DNA from 2 places in the Streptomyces sp. NPDC006997 genome. Region 1 is predicted to be linked to the other one. Evidence: riboswitches for the same ligand, from Rfam matches in the RefSeq annotation. Region 1 holds a riboswitch; the other holds the start of a gene.
The links. Region 1 has a riboswitch for cobalamin ahead of ABZ659_RS12475 (prenyltransferase/squalene oxidase repeat-containing protein). Riboswitches for the same ligand answer to the same signal wherever they lie in the genome.
Positions count from the first base shown of each region.

Region 2: another riboswitch for cobalamin. It lies ahead of ABZ659_RS21860 (energy-coupling factor ABC transporter permease); the one in region 1 lies ahead of ABZ659_RS12475 (prenyltransferase/squalene oxidase repeat-containing protein).

Region 1 is NZ_JBEYHH010000010.1:87,273-94,871, forward strand. It holds gene ABZ659_RS12455 (ECF transporter S component) at 1-488, opposite strand, end outside; gene ABZ659_RS12460 (ATP-binding cassette domain-containing protein) at 485-2,203, opposite strand; gene ABZ659_RS12465 (CbiQ family ECF transporter T component) at 2,200-3,276, opposite strand; gene ABZ659_RS12470 (SCO2322 family protein) at 3,269-3,925, opposite strand; gene ABZ659_RS12475 (prenyltransferase/squalene oxidase repeat-containing protein) at 3,922-5,163, opposite strand; cobalamin riboswitch at 5,284-5,412, opposite strand; gene ABZ659_RS12480 (TetR family transcriptional regulator) at 5,777-6,424, opposite strand; gene ABZ659_RS12485 (glycosyltransferase family 4 protein) at 6,592-7,599, shown strand, end outside.
Region 2 is NZ_JBEYHH010000021.1:70,608-78,206, forward strand. It holds gene ABZ659_RS21835 (hypothetical protein) at 13-174, shown strand; gene ABZ659_RS21840 (winged helix DNA-binding domain-containing protein) at 263-1,369, opposite strand; gene ABZ659_RS21845 (magnesium and cobalt transport protein CorA) at 1,519-2,679, shown strand; gene ABZ659_RS21850 (hypothetical protein) at 2,737-3,234, opposite strand; gene ABZ659_RS21855 (hypothetical protein) at 3,540-4,445, shown strand; cobalamin riboswitch at 4,661-4,849, shown strand; gene ABZ659_RS21860 (energy-coupling factor ABC transporter permease) at 4,879-5,589, shown strand; gene ABZ659_RS21865 (energy-coupling factor ABC transporter substrate-binding protein) at 5,586-5,936, shown strand; gene cbiQ (cobalt ECF transporter T component CbiQ) at 5,943-6,692, shown strand; gene ABZ659_RS21875 (ATP-binding cassette domain-containing protein) at 6,689-7,528, shown strand; gene ABZ659_RS21880 (helix-turn-helix domain-containing protein) at 7,536-7,599, opposite strand, start outside.

The sequences.
Region 1 (7,599 bases):
CCCGGCAGCAGGCCCGCGCCCATCGTGAACCAGCCCATGGACAGCATCTGGAACGGCAGCCACGGCCCCACCCCGCCGGTGAGCAGCGCGGAGGCGAACATCGTCACCGAGCCCAGCACGAAACCGAAGCCCGGGCCCAGGACCCGGCCGCTGAGCACCATCAGGAAGAACATCGGCTCGATGCCCGCCGTGCCCGCGCCGACCGGCCGCAGTGCCGCGCCCGTCGCGGCCAGCACGCCGAGCATGGCGACCGCCTTGGGGCCGAGCCCGGACTCGGCGATCGTCGCCGCGACCACCGCGACGAGCAGCACCAGCAGCCCCGCGAACAGCCACGGCGCGTCCTTGGCGTGCGCGGCGACCTGCGACTCGGGCGGCACGAGGAACGGCCAGCCGACCGCCGCCACCCCGACCGCGCTGACCAGCGCCAGCGCGGCGAGCGACCGCGGGCCGAGCCGGACGGCGCGGGCCTGCCGGTCCGGGTGCGTCATGCGAGGGCCTCCTTCACCTGGGCCACCGTGAGGTACGGCCGGGGGGCCAGGATCTTGGTGACCTGTGGCGCGAACGACGGTGACGAGACGACCACGTCCGCCGTCGGGCCGTCCGCGATCACCTCGCCCTCCGCGAGCAGCACCACCCGGTGCGCGATCTCCGCCGCCAGCTCCACGTCGTGCGTGGCCAGCACGATCGCGTGCCCCTCGGCGGCCAGCCCGCGCAACACCCCGACCAGCCGCGCCTTGGCCGCGTAGTCCAGACCGCGGGTCGGCTCGTCGAGGAGCAGCAGCGGCGGCCGGGCGGTCAGGACGACCGCCAGGGCGAGCGCGAGCCGCTGCCCCTCGGACAGGTCCCGGGGGTGCGCGGCGTCGCCGACCCCCGGCAGCAGCGCCGAGACCAGCTCACGGCAGGTGCCCGGCGCGGCGCCCGCGTCCTCGTCGGCGGCCCGGCACTCGGCGGCCACCGTGTCCGCGTACAGCAGGTCACGCGGCTCCTGCGGGACGAGACCGACCCGGCGTACGAGGTCACGCGGCGCCGTCCGGTGCGGGGCCGCGCCCCCGACCCGCACCGTGCCCGACGTCGGCTCGACCAGGCCGACCAGGGCGGACAGCAGCGTGGACTTGCCCGCGCCGTTACGGCCCATCAGCGCGACCGTCTCCCCGGGGGAGACGCCGAGCCCGACACCCCGCAGGGCACGCACCCGCCCCCGGTCGACGGCGAGCGCCTTCACCTCGGCGGCGAGGGGGGACGCCTGCGATGTGCCGCCCCGGGGGCGGCGCCCGCGCAGGAAGCGGGGGAGGACGGAGGCGCGGGGGGAGGGGAGCGCGGCGGGGGACGTCCCGGGGCGGTCCGGCTCGCGGTGGGTGTCCGCCGGTGCGGGGCCCGCCGGGGCCGTACCGTCCAGACGGTCCCGCAGCGCCCCCGCGCGGCGGCGGGCGTCGCGGACCGTCAGGGGGAGCGGGGACCAGGCCGCGAGCCGGCCCAGGGCCACCACCGGCGGGAGCACCGGGGAGACGGCCATCACCTCGGCCGGGGCGCCCAGCACGGGCGGCGCGGCCGGGGCGGGCAGGAGGAGGACCTGGTCGGCGTACTGGACGACCCGTTCCAGCCGGTGTTCGGCCATCAGGACCGTCGTACCGAGGTCGTGCACGAGCCGTTGGAGGACCGCGAGGACCTCCTCCGCGGCGGCCGGGTCGAGGGCCGACGTCGGCTCGTCGAGGACCAGCACGCGCGGGTGCGGCGTCAGCACCGAGCCGATCGCCACCCGCTGCCGCTGCCCACCGGAGAGCGTGGCGATGGGCCGGTTCCGCAGGTCGGCGAGGCCGAGCAGGTCCAGGGTCTCCTCCACCCGGCGGCGCATCACGTCCGGGGCGAGGCCCAGCGACTCCATGCCGTAGGCGAGTTCGTCCTCGACCGTGTCCGTCACGAAGTGCGCCAGCGGGTCCTGGCCCACGGTGCCCACCACGTCGGCGAGTTCGCGCGGCTTGTGGGTGCGGGTGTCGCGGCCCGCCACCGTGACCCGGCCGCGCAGGGTGCCGCCGGTGAAGTGCGGGACGAGCCCGCTCACCGCGCCCAGGACGGTCGACTTGCCGACGCCCGACGGGCCGACCAGCAGGACGAGTTCGCCCTCCGGCACCTCGAAGTCCAGGTCGCGGACGGCCGGTTCGGCGGCGCCGTCGTAGGTCACGGTCACGTCTTCGAAGCGGATCACGGCAGTTCCTTCTCCGGTGCGGGGGTGACGAAGGCCGGGAGCAGCCCGACGAGGACGGCCGCGGCGGGCCACAGCGGCAGCTCGGGCGCGACCAGCGGGACCACCCCGGGCCGCAGTGCCGCGGGGTCCCGGTCCCCGGCGAGCACCAGCAGCGCGGCGACGGCCGCCCCGGACCCGGCGACCAGCCAGGCCCGCGCGCCCCACGGGTCGGGGCGGTACCGGGTGCGCGGGGTGCGCCTGCCGCCCAGCCACAGCCCGGCCAGCGCGGCACCGAGCCCGGCCAGCAGCACGGGCAGCCCGTACGTGCCGCCCGCCGCCGTCAGCACCCCGTACGTGCCCGCGCAGACGCCGAGCAGCCCGCCGAGGGTGAGCGTGGCCGTCGTACGGCGCACCGCGGCGGGGACGGCGGCGGTACGGCCGTAGCCGCGGGCGTCCATCGCGGCGGCGAGGGCGACCGAGCGTTCCAGGGCGCCCTCCAGGACCGGCAGCCCGACCTGGAGCAGCCCCCGCACCCCCGCGTCCGGTCGGCCCCGCAGCCGCCGGGCGGCACGCAACCGCCGCGCGTCGGCGACGAGATGCGGCGCGAAGGTGAGCGCGACGACCACCGCGACGCCCATCTCGTACAGCGCGCCCGGCAGCGACTTCAGCAGCCGGGTGGGGCTGGCGAGGGCGTTCGCGGCGCCGACGCAGACCAGCAGGGTGGCCAGCCGCAACCCGTCGTACAGGGCGAACACCACCGCCTCCGCCGTCACCCGGCCGCCGAGGCGGATGCCCTGCGCCCAGTCCGGCAGCGGGACCTCGGGCAGGGTGAGCAGGACGTGGGTGCCGGGGATGGGCGAGCCGAGCGCCACCACGAACACCAGCCGGATCAGCAGCACGGCCAGCGCCAGCTTCACGAACGCGCCGTAGGACCGCGCCCAGGGGGCGTCCGGGCGCCGCGCGGCGACGACGTACGCGGAGACGGCGACGAGCAGGGCGAGCAGCAGCGGGTTGGTGGTGCGGGTCGCCGCGGTCCCCAGGGCGAGGGACCACAGCCACCACGCCCCGGGGTGGACGGCGGCCCGCTCACCCACGGCGGCGGACCTGCCACACCGCCGCCGCGGCGAGCACGGCGACGACGGCACCGCCCGCGAGCAGCCCCAGCGAGGGACCCTCGTCGGTCTCCTCGGTCTCCTCGGTCTCCGTGGCGCCGCCGCCCTTGCCCGCCGTGGATATCTGCTCACCGCACCCCCGCCGCGGATACCCCGCGATGGCGCACAGCAGCGCGTTGGTGTCGTAGCGCAGGGGTTTCGCCACCGCGGCCAGGGCCTCGGCGGTGCTGGCGTCGGTGGGGACGCTGGCGCAGACCGCGCGGCGGGCGGGCGGCGCCTCGCCGGAGGGCGCGTCGGCGCGGGTCCCGAAGTCCAGGACGAGGGCGATCCGCTTGCGGTCGCCGCGCTCGGGCGTCGTCCCGCAGATCGCGGTGAAGTCCGCCCCGCCGCGCGGCCGGTCGGCGTCCGCGGAGTCCTCGCTCACGGCGAACCGGAAGCCGTGGACGGCGCCGTCGGAGGGCCGCACCTGCGACGGGCCCTGGGTGGCGTAGGTCCACCGGCCGTCCTCGCGCTCCCAGAACGACCAGTAGCGGTAGCCCGCGGCCTGCGCCGGGACCGCGCCCGCGAGCGCGGTCAGCAGCGCGGCGAGGACGAGCGCGGAGAGGGCCGCGGCGCGGCGGCGCGGCGTCACGACCGCGACTTCCCGCGGCCGCTGACCAGGAAGCCGATGCCGATGCCGGCGACGAGGAAGACGCCGACGGTCCACAGCACGCCGACGCCGAAGTCGTCGTCGCCCCCGGCGTCCTTCTTGTCCTCGGCGGCCTCCGTGGTCTGGGTCGCCGAGGCATCCGCGGCCCGCGGGGCCGGGCCCGTCGCGTTCAGCCGCTTCACCAGGTCGTCGCCGCTGCCGTCGAAGTCGCGGACGTCGAAACCGGCCGCGTCGGCGGCGAGGATCAGCTGCGCGTACGCCGCCGGTCCGGACTGCTTGGCCCAGCCCTGGTAGTGGGCGCCGAGCCAGCGCATCGCGTCGGCGGCCTCGTCGGCGTACCCGGCGGTGGCGAGGGCGAGGACCGCGTCGGCGGTGTTGCCGTAGTCCGGCTGGTCCTCGGCGCCGGGCAGGGCGGACAGCAGGTGGCCGTCCTTCGCGAGGGCGGTGTGCAGGTGCGCGGCGCCGTTGCGGGCGGCCTGCTCCGGGTCGGTGGCCTGCGCGCAGGCCGGCTCGGTACCGGCGGGCTTCGCGGCGGCGCCGGTCAGGCCCTTGCCGAGGGCGCCGACGACGGCCGCGGCGGTGGCGTCGTCGTTGGCGGCCAGCTTCCCCTTCTCGTCGGGCTGGTAGGCGAAGGCACCGCCGCCCTTCCCGCCGCAGGGTATGGAGAGGCCCAGCAGGGCGTCGTACGGCGACTTGCCGCCCTTGACCGTCTCGCCGGGCTGTTCGCCGACCGCCGCGAGGGCGCCGATGACGACGGAGGTGGAGTTGGCGTCGCTGGGGCCGCCGGGCACGTAGCCCCAGCCGCCGTCCTTGTTCTGTACGGACTTCAGCCAGCCGACGGCCTTCGCCGTCACCGCGTCGTGTCCGCCGAGCGCCGCGAGGGCCTGCACGGCGGCGGCGGTGTTGTTGGTGTCGACGGCGGTCTTGGCGTCGCAGTCCTTGCCCGGGTCGGCCCGGTAGGGCGCGAAGGAGCCGTCGGCGCACTGCTGCCCGGTGAGCCACTCCACGGCCGCGGCGGCCGGGGTGACGCCCACGGTGTCCTGGGCGAGCAGTGCCAGCGACTGCCGCCACACCCCGTCGTAGGTGGGGTCGGCGGTGCCGTACAGGGCGGTGGGCAGCGAGGCGGACGGCGACGGGTCGGCGGCGTGCGCGACCGGTGCCGCGACGGCGCCGGTCAGGACGGCGGCGGCCAGGACCACTGCGCTGCGGCGGATGTTCATGATCGGCGGGTGCCTCTCTGTGCTGCGCGGGCAGCCGGGCAGCAGGGGGCACCCCCGGCGGCTCGGCTCCGTATGCCTCGACGGTGCCGCGCACCCGCGGGACGCGGGCGCGCTTGAGCCGGTCACGGTTCCGTACCGGGCAGTCCGGCTCACCGGCCTTGCGGCGGTTCACGGTTGCGGGTCAGCGCCGGAATTGCACCGGCTTCCCCCCGTACGGGTGTGATGACGACCGGGCCATGCTACCGGGCCGTAGCCCGCCCGCCGCCTGCCGGTCGCCTGTACGGCCACGTACGCGACGGTCTCGCCGCCCGCCACCGCCTGCTGGGCGGCGGGGAACAGGTTTTCCCGTCCGAGGACTGGCATCCGGCGCGGTGTCGGATTTACCCTATTTACAAGGCCTACGAGACGAGTGAGGGAGTTCGACCGGAGTAGCCGACTCTGGCGAGACACCGGGCAGTACGGGTATCCGCCGGTGCCGACGTCGACGGTCGGGCTGAGAGGCCGGAAGGGCGTACGGCCGCGAGGCGCGCGTTCCGGAAGGCGACCCCCAGCGACCTGATCCGGACAATACCGGCGAAGGGAACCCGCCTCGTAGGTCGTTTCGCGTGCCCGTTCAGGGCGTGCCGGACTCGCTCTCCGTGAGGTCGATCAACCGGCACGCCGTCTCGATGTCGATCCTGACCTGGGCGATGGAGGCGCGGCCCGACAGCCAGGTGGTGAGGGCCGAGTGCCAGGTGTGCTCGATGACGCGGACGGCGGCGAGCTGGTCGGCGGTGGGCGGGGTGGTCAGGCCCATGGCGTCCAGGATGATCGCCGTCGTCTGGCGGGAGACCTGGTCCACCTCGGGGCTCACGCTGCGGTCCGCGAAGGTGAGGGCCCTGACCATCGCGTCGGCGAGGTCCGGCTCGCGCTGGAGGGCGCGGAAGGCCCGCATCAGGGTCTCCGTGACGCGCGCGGCCGCCGTGTCGCCCGCGGGGGGTTTCTCGCGCAGGGTGGCGCGCATGTGGTCGAGCTGGTCCCGCATCGTGGCGACCAGGAGGTGGATCTTGGAGGGGAAGTAGCGGTAGAGGGTGCCGAGGGCCACCTGTGAGGACTCCGCGACCTCCCGCATCTGCACCGCGTCGAAGCCGCCCCGGCTGGCCAGTCGCGCCGACGCGTGCAGGATCCGCCGCCGCCGGGCCGCCTGCCGTTCGGTGAGCGGCGGTGTGCCGGGGGACGCTGTGCCGACGTCCGCTCCGGCCGCCTTGCCCACGTTCTCCACCCTGCCCACTCCGCCCTGCCCCGCCGTGGCGCGAATCACCTGATCCACTGGTCACAGCGCCCCTACCTGCCGGTAGATTCGGAGCTTCCGAACGATCAAGTCTGCAACTTGTTCTAGATTAGCGTCGCGTCGTAGGCTCGCGCAGTGCAGGGAGAAGGGGGCCCAGAGTGACCGCTGAGGCCAGTCAGGCGGGTCCCCGCCAGGACCTGGCGTCCGACGGCTTGCGACCGCTCCGCATCGCACTCCTCACCTACAAGGGCAACCCGTTCTGCGGGGGCCAGGGCGTCTACGTCCGGCACCTCTCCCGCGAACTGGCCCGCCTCGGCCACCGCGTCGAGGTCATCGGCGCCCAGCCCTACCCCGTCCTCGACGCCCTCGACGGCTCGGACGGCCCCGGTGGCCCGACCCTCACCGAACTCCCCAGCCTCGACCTCTACCGCCAGCCCGACCCCTTCCGCACCCCGGGCCGCCACGAGTACCGCGACTGGATCGACGCCCTGGAAGTCGGCACGATGTGGACCGGCGGCTTCCCCGAGCCGCTCACCTTCTCGCTGCGCGCCCGTCGCCACCTGCGCGCCCGCCGCGGCGACTTCGACGTCGTCCACGACAACCAGACCCTCGGCTACGGCCTGCTCGGCGACCTCGGCGCCCCGTTGGTCACCACCGTCCACCACCCCATCACCGTGGACCGGCAGTTGGAGCTGGACGCGGCCGGGAGCCGCGCCCGCCGCTGGTCCGTGCGGCGCTGGTACGCCTTCACCCGGATGCAGAAGCGCGTCGCCCGGCGGCTGCCCTCCGTCCTCACCGTCTCCGGCACCTCCCGCGCCGAGATCGTCGAACACCTCGGCGTCCGCGAGGACCGCGTCCACGTCGTGCACATCGGCGCCGACACCGACCTGTTCTCGCCCGACCCGTCGGTGCCGAAGGTGCCCGGCCGGATCGTCACCACCTCCAGCGCCGACGTCCCGCTCAAGGGCCTGGTCTTCCTCGTCGAGGCGCTGGCCAAGGTGCGCACCGAGCACCCCGGCGCCCACCTCGTCGTCGTCGGCAAGCGGCCCGAGGGCGGCCCGGTCGCCCGCGCGGTCGAACGGTACGGCCTCGAAGGCGCCGTCGAGTTCGTCAAGGGCATCTCCGACGCCGAACTCGTCGACCTGGTGCGCTCGGCGCAGGTCGCC
Region 2 (7,599 bases), on a different contig from region 1:
CCGAGGAGATCCATGTCCGGGCTCGACAGCGCCAGGAACACCGTCGGACGCGAGGCGGTGACGGCGCTCGCCACCGCCGCCCCGCGTCTGCCGGGTGCGCGCCCCCTCCCCCGGCACGGCACGCCACCCACAGCTCGCCTCCAGACCGGTCAGTCACCGGCCCCAGGCTCCTGAGTACCCCTCAGGTGAAATACCAGGGGGCGTTGCGGGCCTCCACGAGCGGCCCGCAGCGCCCCCTCTCCATGCCGTCGCCCCCGCCGTCTCAGCGCTCGACGACGGTCCCGAAGCGCACGTCGTACGGCTCCCCGGGGCGCAGCACCCCCAGCATCCGCTCCGCCTCCGCGGTGACCGCCGCGCGCTGTACGGCGGTCAGGCGGCCGAACGGCTCGATGACGAGGGCGTCGTCGCGCGACCGCCACACGCCCGCGAGGAAGCCGTCGACGAGGAACGTGGGGTAGGCCACGTTGCCCTGCCAGGTGCGGCCCCGGTACTCGGCGGGCACGACACGGGTCCGGTCGGCGTGGGACAGCAGCAGGTTGTCGAACTCGGGCAGCAGCCGGGGCGGCGCCTCCGCGTCCGGGTCGGGGCGCGGCGCGTCGGGCAGGTCGAGGAGTTCGGTGCCGTGCTCGTCGCGGAAGGTGAGCAGTTCGGGGCGGAGCCGTTCGAAGGCGGGCCGCAGCCGGGTCAGTCCCGACCAGGTCTGCATGTCCTTCACGGACGCCGGGCCGAACGCGGCGAGGTAGCGCCGTACGACGTCCTCCGGGGCGGGCGCGGGCTCGGCGGGGCGGCCCAGCCAGTGCTCGACGGTGGTGAGCGCGACCTGGCCGCTCCGGCCCCAGAGTCCGCGCGGGGTGACCTGGACGAGCGGCAGCGCGCAGCGGGCGGCGACGGCGAGGGACCGCGGGTCGGCGTCCGGCCACTCGGCGCCCAGCGCCTCCCGCAGCTGCCCCATGGTGCGCGGCCCGGCCTCCACGAGGTCCCGGGCGAGCCCCGCGAGCCGGTCGAGGTCGACGCCGGTGAGCCCCTTGCGGAAGAGGTTGATCTCCCGGTCCCGGGCGGGCTGCACCAGGGGCCGCAGGGTGAGGGCGTCGTCGGCGGTGTGGGTGTGGATGGTCGACCGCAGGGTGACGATCCGGACGACGGCGCGGTCGGCCATCAGCCGGGACAGCTCCTCCGGCCGGAACCCCTCCAGGCGGGCGGCGAGCGCGTGGTACGGGGGCCGCACGTTCTGAGCCTGGAGCCCGAGCAGATGCCCGACGGCGTCCAGCGCGGTACGCCGCGCGGGGCGCAGCAGCAGTTGGCGGGCGAGGGTGGCTCGGTTGAGGGCACGGGTGCTGAGCAGGGGCGCCGCCGGGGCCGTCTTCGTCATGCTCCGCACGCTAGCGCGGATGGCGGACAGTTCCTGACCTATATGCGGCAAGGGCGGGGCGCGGCTCGGACACCCCCGTCGTACGTTTCGCCCCGTATATCCTGCTCGTTGATCACCCTGACGTCGGCCCCCACCGGAAGGCAGCCGTGATGCCCGAGCGACGTGACCGTCCCGGCGCGAAGAGCGTCCTGAGGCCGGGCTGGCGGCGGTCGCGGCCCGCGGAGCGGCCCCCGCGGCAGGCTCCCCCGGCGCCGCCCGAGGCACCGCCCGAGCCGTCGCCGCCGGAGCCGGTCAGCGTCGTGGAGGCCGCCCTGTACCGGGAGGGCGTCCGCGTCTCCTCCCCGGGCACCCTCGCGGAGACCTACCGTGAGCTGCGCGAGCACCCCGCCGGCATGGCGTGGATCGGGCTCGCCCGCCCCACCGACGTCGAACTGCTCTCGCTGGCCGCCGAGTTCGACCTGCACCCGCTCGCGGTGGAGGACGCGATGGAGGCCCACCAGCGCCCGAAGCTGGAACGCTACGGCGACACCCTCTTCGTCGTGCTGCGCGCCGCCCGCTACCTCGACGCCCCCGAGGAGGTCGACTTCGGCGAGCTGCACGTCTTCGTCGGCCCGGACTTCGTGCTCACGGTGCGGCACGGCGGCGCCCCCGACCTGTCCGCCGTGCGCCACCGCATGGAGGAGACCCCGGAGTTGCTGCGCCTCGGTCCCGAGGCGGTGCTGTACGCCATCCTGGACGCGGTGGTCGACGGCTACGCGCCGGTCGTCGAGGGCGTCCAGAACGACATCGACGAGATCGAGACCGAGGTCTTCCGCGGCGACCCCGAGGTCTCCCGCCGCATCTACGAACTCTCCCGCGAGATGGTGGAGTTCCAGCGCTCCACGCGCCCCCTGGTCGGCATGTTGCACGGCCTGATGGCGGGTTTCGCCAAGTACGGCACCGACGAGGAGCTCCAGCGCTACCTGCGGGACGTCGCCGACCACGTCACGCACACCAGCGAACGCGTCGACGGCTTCCGGCAGGCCCTCACCGACATCCTGACCGTCAACGCGACCCTGGTGACCCAGCAGCAGAACGCGGAGATGCGGGCGCTGGCGGAGGCGGGGTTCGCGCAGAACGAGGAGCTGAAGAAGATCTCGGCCTGGGCGGCGATCCTCTTCGCGCCGACCCTGGTCGGCACGATCTACGGCATGAACTTCGACCACATGCCCGAACTGCACTGGCTGTTCGGCTACCCCTTCGCGATCGCCCTGATGGGGGTGGTCTGCGTCAGCCTGTACGTCGTCTTCAAACGGCGCGGCTGGCTGTAGGCGCCCGGAGGCCGACCGGCGCCCCACGGGCGCGGACGCCCGCGCCGGAGCCGGGGATCAGCTCCGCCGGGGCAGGTCACCGGAGCAGGTGGCGCGGCCGAACTCGCCCGCCGCCGTGGCGCCCTGGACGTGCCTGCCACGGACGGCGACGGCACAGCGGGCCTCGCCGCCCTGCTCGCCGAGGGTGATGGAGACGACCGCCTCCCGGCCCAGGGGCACGTCGACGGTCTTGCGCCACGGCAAGGTGGCGGACCTGACGACCACCGCCTTACCGGACTCGCTGCGGGCCTGGTAGGTGATGTCGGCGGTGCCGGTGCCGGTCACCTCGTAGGTCACCGCGGCGGTGGGGACCTTGCGCTCCGGCTCGTCGTCGTCCCCGCCGGTTCCGGCCGTGATCCCGTAGCCGACGAGCACCGCGCACGCGGCGAGTACCCCCCCGGCGATCTTCAGCCCCGAGCGGTCGGGCCGCCCGGCTGGGGACCTGGACCCGTCGGGCCCGGATGAGGGCTCCGACTCGGGCTCGGGCCCCGTCGCCGTCCGTTCCGTGACGTCCATGGGAATTTCCCCTCCGCATAGCAATTCGCCCCGTCTCCGGGCGACGACCGGGGGCTTTATACCTGACGCCGACACCCGCCCGCCACTGTGCGGACAATTCAGACAACGCATTGCCGTTTTGCCGCCAACTGCCTGGACAGTCTCATCGATTGACTTGGCATCAGTCAGCTGACTAAGAATTCCGGCGTCATTCCCCTGGCATTTTCCTGGCACCAGGGACACGTCTGGGGAACGGCATTTTCAGCCAGGTTCCAAGATAAAGGTTTGGCGTGAGACCCAGACTGGGAAGCGTTACGGCCTGCTTGGTGGCGGCCGCGGTGATGAGCACCGCGCTGCCCCAACTCGCCTACGCAGCAACGACGTCGGACGGCGATGACGGCGAGGGAGTCGTCGACACCGTCAGAAGCTGGTTCACCGGCGACGACACCGACGCTCCCGAGCCGCCCTCGCACGACGAGGCCGGGATAGCCGACCGGCAGAAACTGCCCAAGGGAAAGAACGCCCCCAAGGCCAAGCGCGTCAAGGAACTCAGCGGTCGTCGCAGTGCGAATGCCCGCTTCTGGCAGCTTTCCGACGGACGCGTGCAGGCGGAGGTCTCGGCCACGCCGACCGGCTACCGGTCCGGTAAGTCCTGGAAGGACATCGACACCACGGTCCGGGAAAGCGACCGTAGGGGATTCGAGTTCTCCAACACCAGCAACGCGACGCGCAGCTGGTTCGGTGTGGACGCGGAGCGGCTGCTGCGGGTGGAGTCGGCGGACGGGCACGCCGTCACCGTCGGCCTTCCGCAGGCCGGGGAACTGCGTCCGGTCGCCGAGGGCGACGTCGTCACCTACCAGGACGCGGTGTCCGGCGCCGACCTGTCGTACCAGGTCGGTCCGGGACGGGTGAAGGAGAACATCGTCCTGGACCGGGCCCCCGACGGGCCGCTCACCTTCACGTTCACCCCTCGGTGTCCACGGACGGTGACCCCGTCGAGGACATCGCGGAGTCCCTCCGGTCTGCGGGCTGGAGCACGCGTGCGGGCGGAGCCGGTCCGCTGCTCCTGTCCGGGGACACTCCGGCGGAACACCCCGCGTACGGGGTGCCGGTGCAGAGCTACGAGGCCTTCACCTGCCTCGATCGGCCGGAGGTCTGTGCGGAGTTCGAGAAGGTGGCGGAAGGCGGCGAAGAGGACCTGTTTCGTGGCCACCTTCATGCCCTACGTCTGAGCGTCCCGCCCCGTCCCCGTACCGACGACGGGGCCCCGGTCAGCCTGACGCTGACCGGGGTCCCGTCGGTTTGACCGGGTCTCCTCCCGGGGTGCCCGAGGGTGGGACGCGGAGTGTGAGACAGGGCACCTCCGGGCGTCCGAGTGCGCCGGTGTGCGGGTGTGCGCCCGCATTCGCGCCCCTGATGCCCGCTTGTCACCACCCCCGGGGGCCGATTACTGTCACCACGCCTTGGTGAACGGGAAATCCGGTGTGATGCCGGTGCGGCCCTCGCCACTGTGATCGGGAAGTCCGGCTCCAGCCCCCAGGGGCAGCCACTGGGTCCTTTCTTCGGACCCGGGAAGGCGGAGCGCGGGCGGTGGTACCCGTCAGCCAGGAGACCGGCCAAGGCGCGTCAACCATCCACGAGGTGCTGGAGAGGGTCTGCTGAGCCATGCACATAGCCGAGGGTTTCCTACCTCCGGCGCACGCGATCGCCTGGGGTGTCGCGTCCGCGCCGTTCGTCGTCCACGGAGTCCGGTCACTCACCCGTGAGGTCAGGCAGCACCCCGAGAGCACCCTGCTCCTCGGGGCGTCCGGCGCCTTCACCTTCGTCCTGTCCGCGCTGAAGCTGCCCTCGGTGACCGGCAGTTGCTCGCACCCCACCGGCACCGGTCTGGGCGCCATCCTGTTCCGGCCGCCGGTGATGGCGGTGCTCGGCACCATCACGCTGCTCTTCCAGGCGCTGCTGCTCGCGCACGGCGGGCTGACCACGCTCGGCGCCAACGTCTTCTCCATGGCGATCGTCGGGCCGTGGGCCGGGTACGGCGCCTACCGGCTGCTGCGCCGCCTCGACGTGCCGCTGATGGGCGCCGTGTTCGGCGGCGCGTTCGTCGCCGACCTGTCCACGTACTGCGTCACCAGCGTCCAGCTGGCGCTGGCCTTCCCCGACCCGAGCAGCGGGTTCCCGGGCGCGCTCGGCAAGTTCGGCTCCCTCTTCGCCGTCACGCAGATCCCGCTCGCGGTGAGCGAAGGGCTGCTGACGGTGCTGGTGATGCGGCTGCTGGTGCAGTCCAGCAAGGGCGAGCTGACGCGGCTCGGGGTGCTGGTCACCGGGGCGCGGACGCGGCAGGCCCGACAGGAGACCGGGGCGGTGACCCGATGAGCCGGAACGCGAAGATCAACCTCGTACTCCTCGCGCTGGTGGCGGCGCTGGCCGTGCTGCCGCTGGCCCTCGGCCTCGGCGACGACAAGGACGAGCCGTTCACCGGCTCCGACGGCCAGGCGCAGTCGGCGATCGCCGAGGACCACCCGGACTACGAACCCTGGTTCTCCCCGCTGTACACACCGCCGTCCGGGGAGATCGAGTCGGGCCTGTTCTCCCTCCAGGCGGCGCTCGGCGCGGGCGTCCTCGCCTACTACTTCGGGCTGCGCAGGGGCAGGCGCCAGGGCGAGGAGCGGGCCCGGACCGCGGCCGCCGGACCCGCCGACCCCACCGCCGGACGGGACTGACCGCCGGTGCTGCCGATCGACGCGGCGGCGCACAGCAGCCGCTGGCGCCGCCGCCATCCCGTGGACAAGGCCGTGCTCGGACTCGGTCTGACGGTGCTCGCGATCTCGCTGCCGCCCTGGCCGGGCGCGGCCCTGGTGCTGCTGACCGCGCTGGCGCTGCTGCTCGGCCCGGCCGGGGTGCCGGGCCGTCAGCTGTGGCGGGCCTACAGGGTGCCGCTGGGCTTCTGTGCGACCGGCGCGGTCACCCTGCTCGTCCAGGTGGGCGGCCCGGACGGGTTCGTCTCCCTCGCCGCCGGCGGCCCGGCGCGCGCCGGGGAGTTGCTGCTGCGGACGTCGGCGGCGTCCCTGGGCGTGCTGCTGTTCGCCTTCACCACACCGATGTCGGACCTGCTGCCGCGCCTGGTGCGGGCCGGGGTGCCCGCACCGGTCGTCGACGTGGCGCTGGTGACGTACCGGATGAGCTTCCTGCTGCTGGACTCGGTACGGCTGGTCCGCGCCGCGCAGGCCGCCCGGCTCGGCCACACCACCCGCGCGGCGACCTGGCGGTCCCTGGCGGGGCTCGGGTCGACGGCGTTCGTGCGGGCCTTCGACCGGGCGCAACGGCTCCAGACCGGCCTCGCCGGACGCGGCTACGACGGCTCCCTGCGGGTGCTGCTCCCCGAAACCCGCGTCTCCCCACGCTTCACCGGCGCCAGCCTGACCCTGCTCGCGGCCGTGGCCGCCCTGACCCTCGTACTCGAAAGGCCACTGACATGAGCGAGCCCGCACTGGTCGCCCTGCGGGGCGTGTCCTTCGGCTACGAGGACGGGCCGACCGTCCTCAGCGGCCTCGACTTCGACGTCCACGAGGGGCGTGCGCTCGCCCTGCTCGGCCGCAACGGCAGTGGCAAGACGACCCTGATGCGGCTGCTGAGCGGTGGACTGCGCCCGCGCGAGGGCCGGTTGACGCTGGAGGGGCGGCCGGTCGGCTACGACCGGAAGGGGCTGACCCGGCTGCGGACGACCGTGCAGCTGGTGGTGCAGGACCCGGACGACCAGCTGTTCGCCGCGTCCGTCTCCCAGGACGTGTCCTTCGGGCCGCTCAACCTGGGGCTGCCCGACGCGGAGGTGCGCGCCCGGGTCGACGAGGCGCTCGCCGCGCTGGACATCACCGCGCTGGCGGACCGGCCCACCCATCTGCTCTCCTACGGCCAGCGCAAGCGGACCGCGATCGCGGGCGCGGTCGCGATGCGGCCGAGGGTGCTCATCCTCGACGAGCCGACCGCGGGTCTCGACCCGGACGGGCAGGAGCGGCTGCTGACCACCCTGGGCGGGCTGCGGGCCACGGGGACGACGGTGGTGATGGCCACCCACGACGTGGACCTGGCGCTGCGCTGGGCCGACGACGCGGCCCTGCTGACCCCGTCCGGCGCCCACACCGGCCCCACGGCTCGGATGCTGGCCCGCACCGACCTGCTCGGTCAGGCGGGGCTACGGCTGCCGTGGGGCATCGCGGCGGCCCGGCTGCTGCGCACGAGGGGCCTGCTGGCGGAGGATGCCGCGGGGCCGCGCACCGCGGAGGACCTGGCAGCGCTCGCGGGGGCGGCGGGGTGAGGGCGGCTCAGCCCCACTTCTGACGGTCCGTGCGGTCGCAGGGCAGGGCGCGCAGGCCGGCGGCGGCGTCG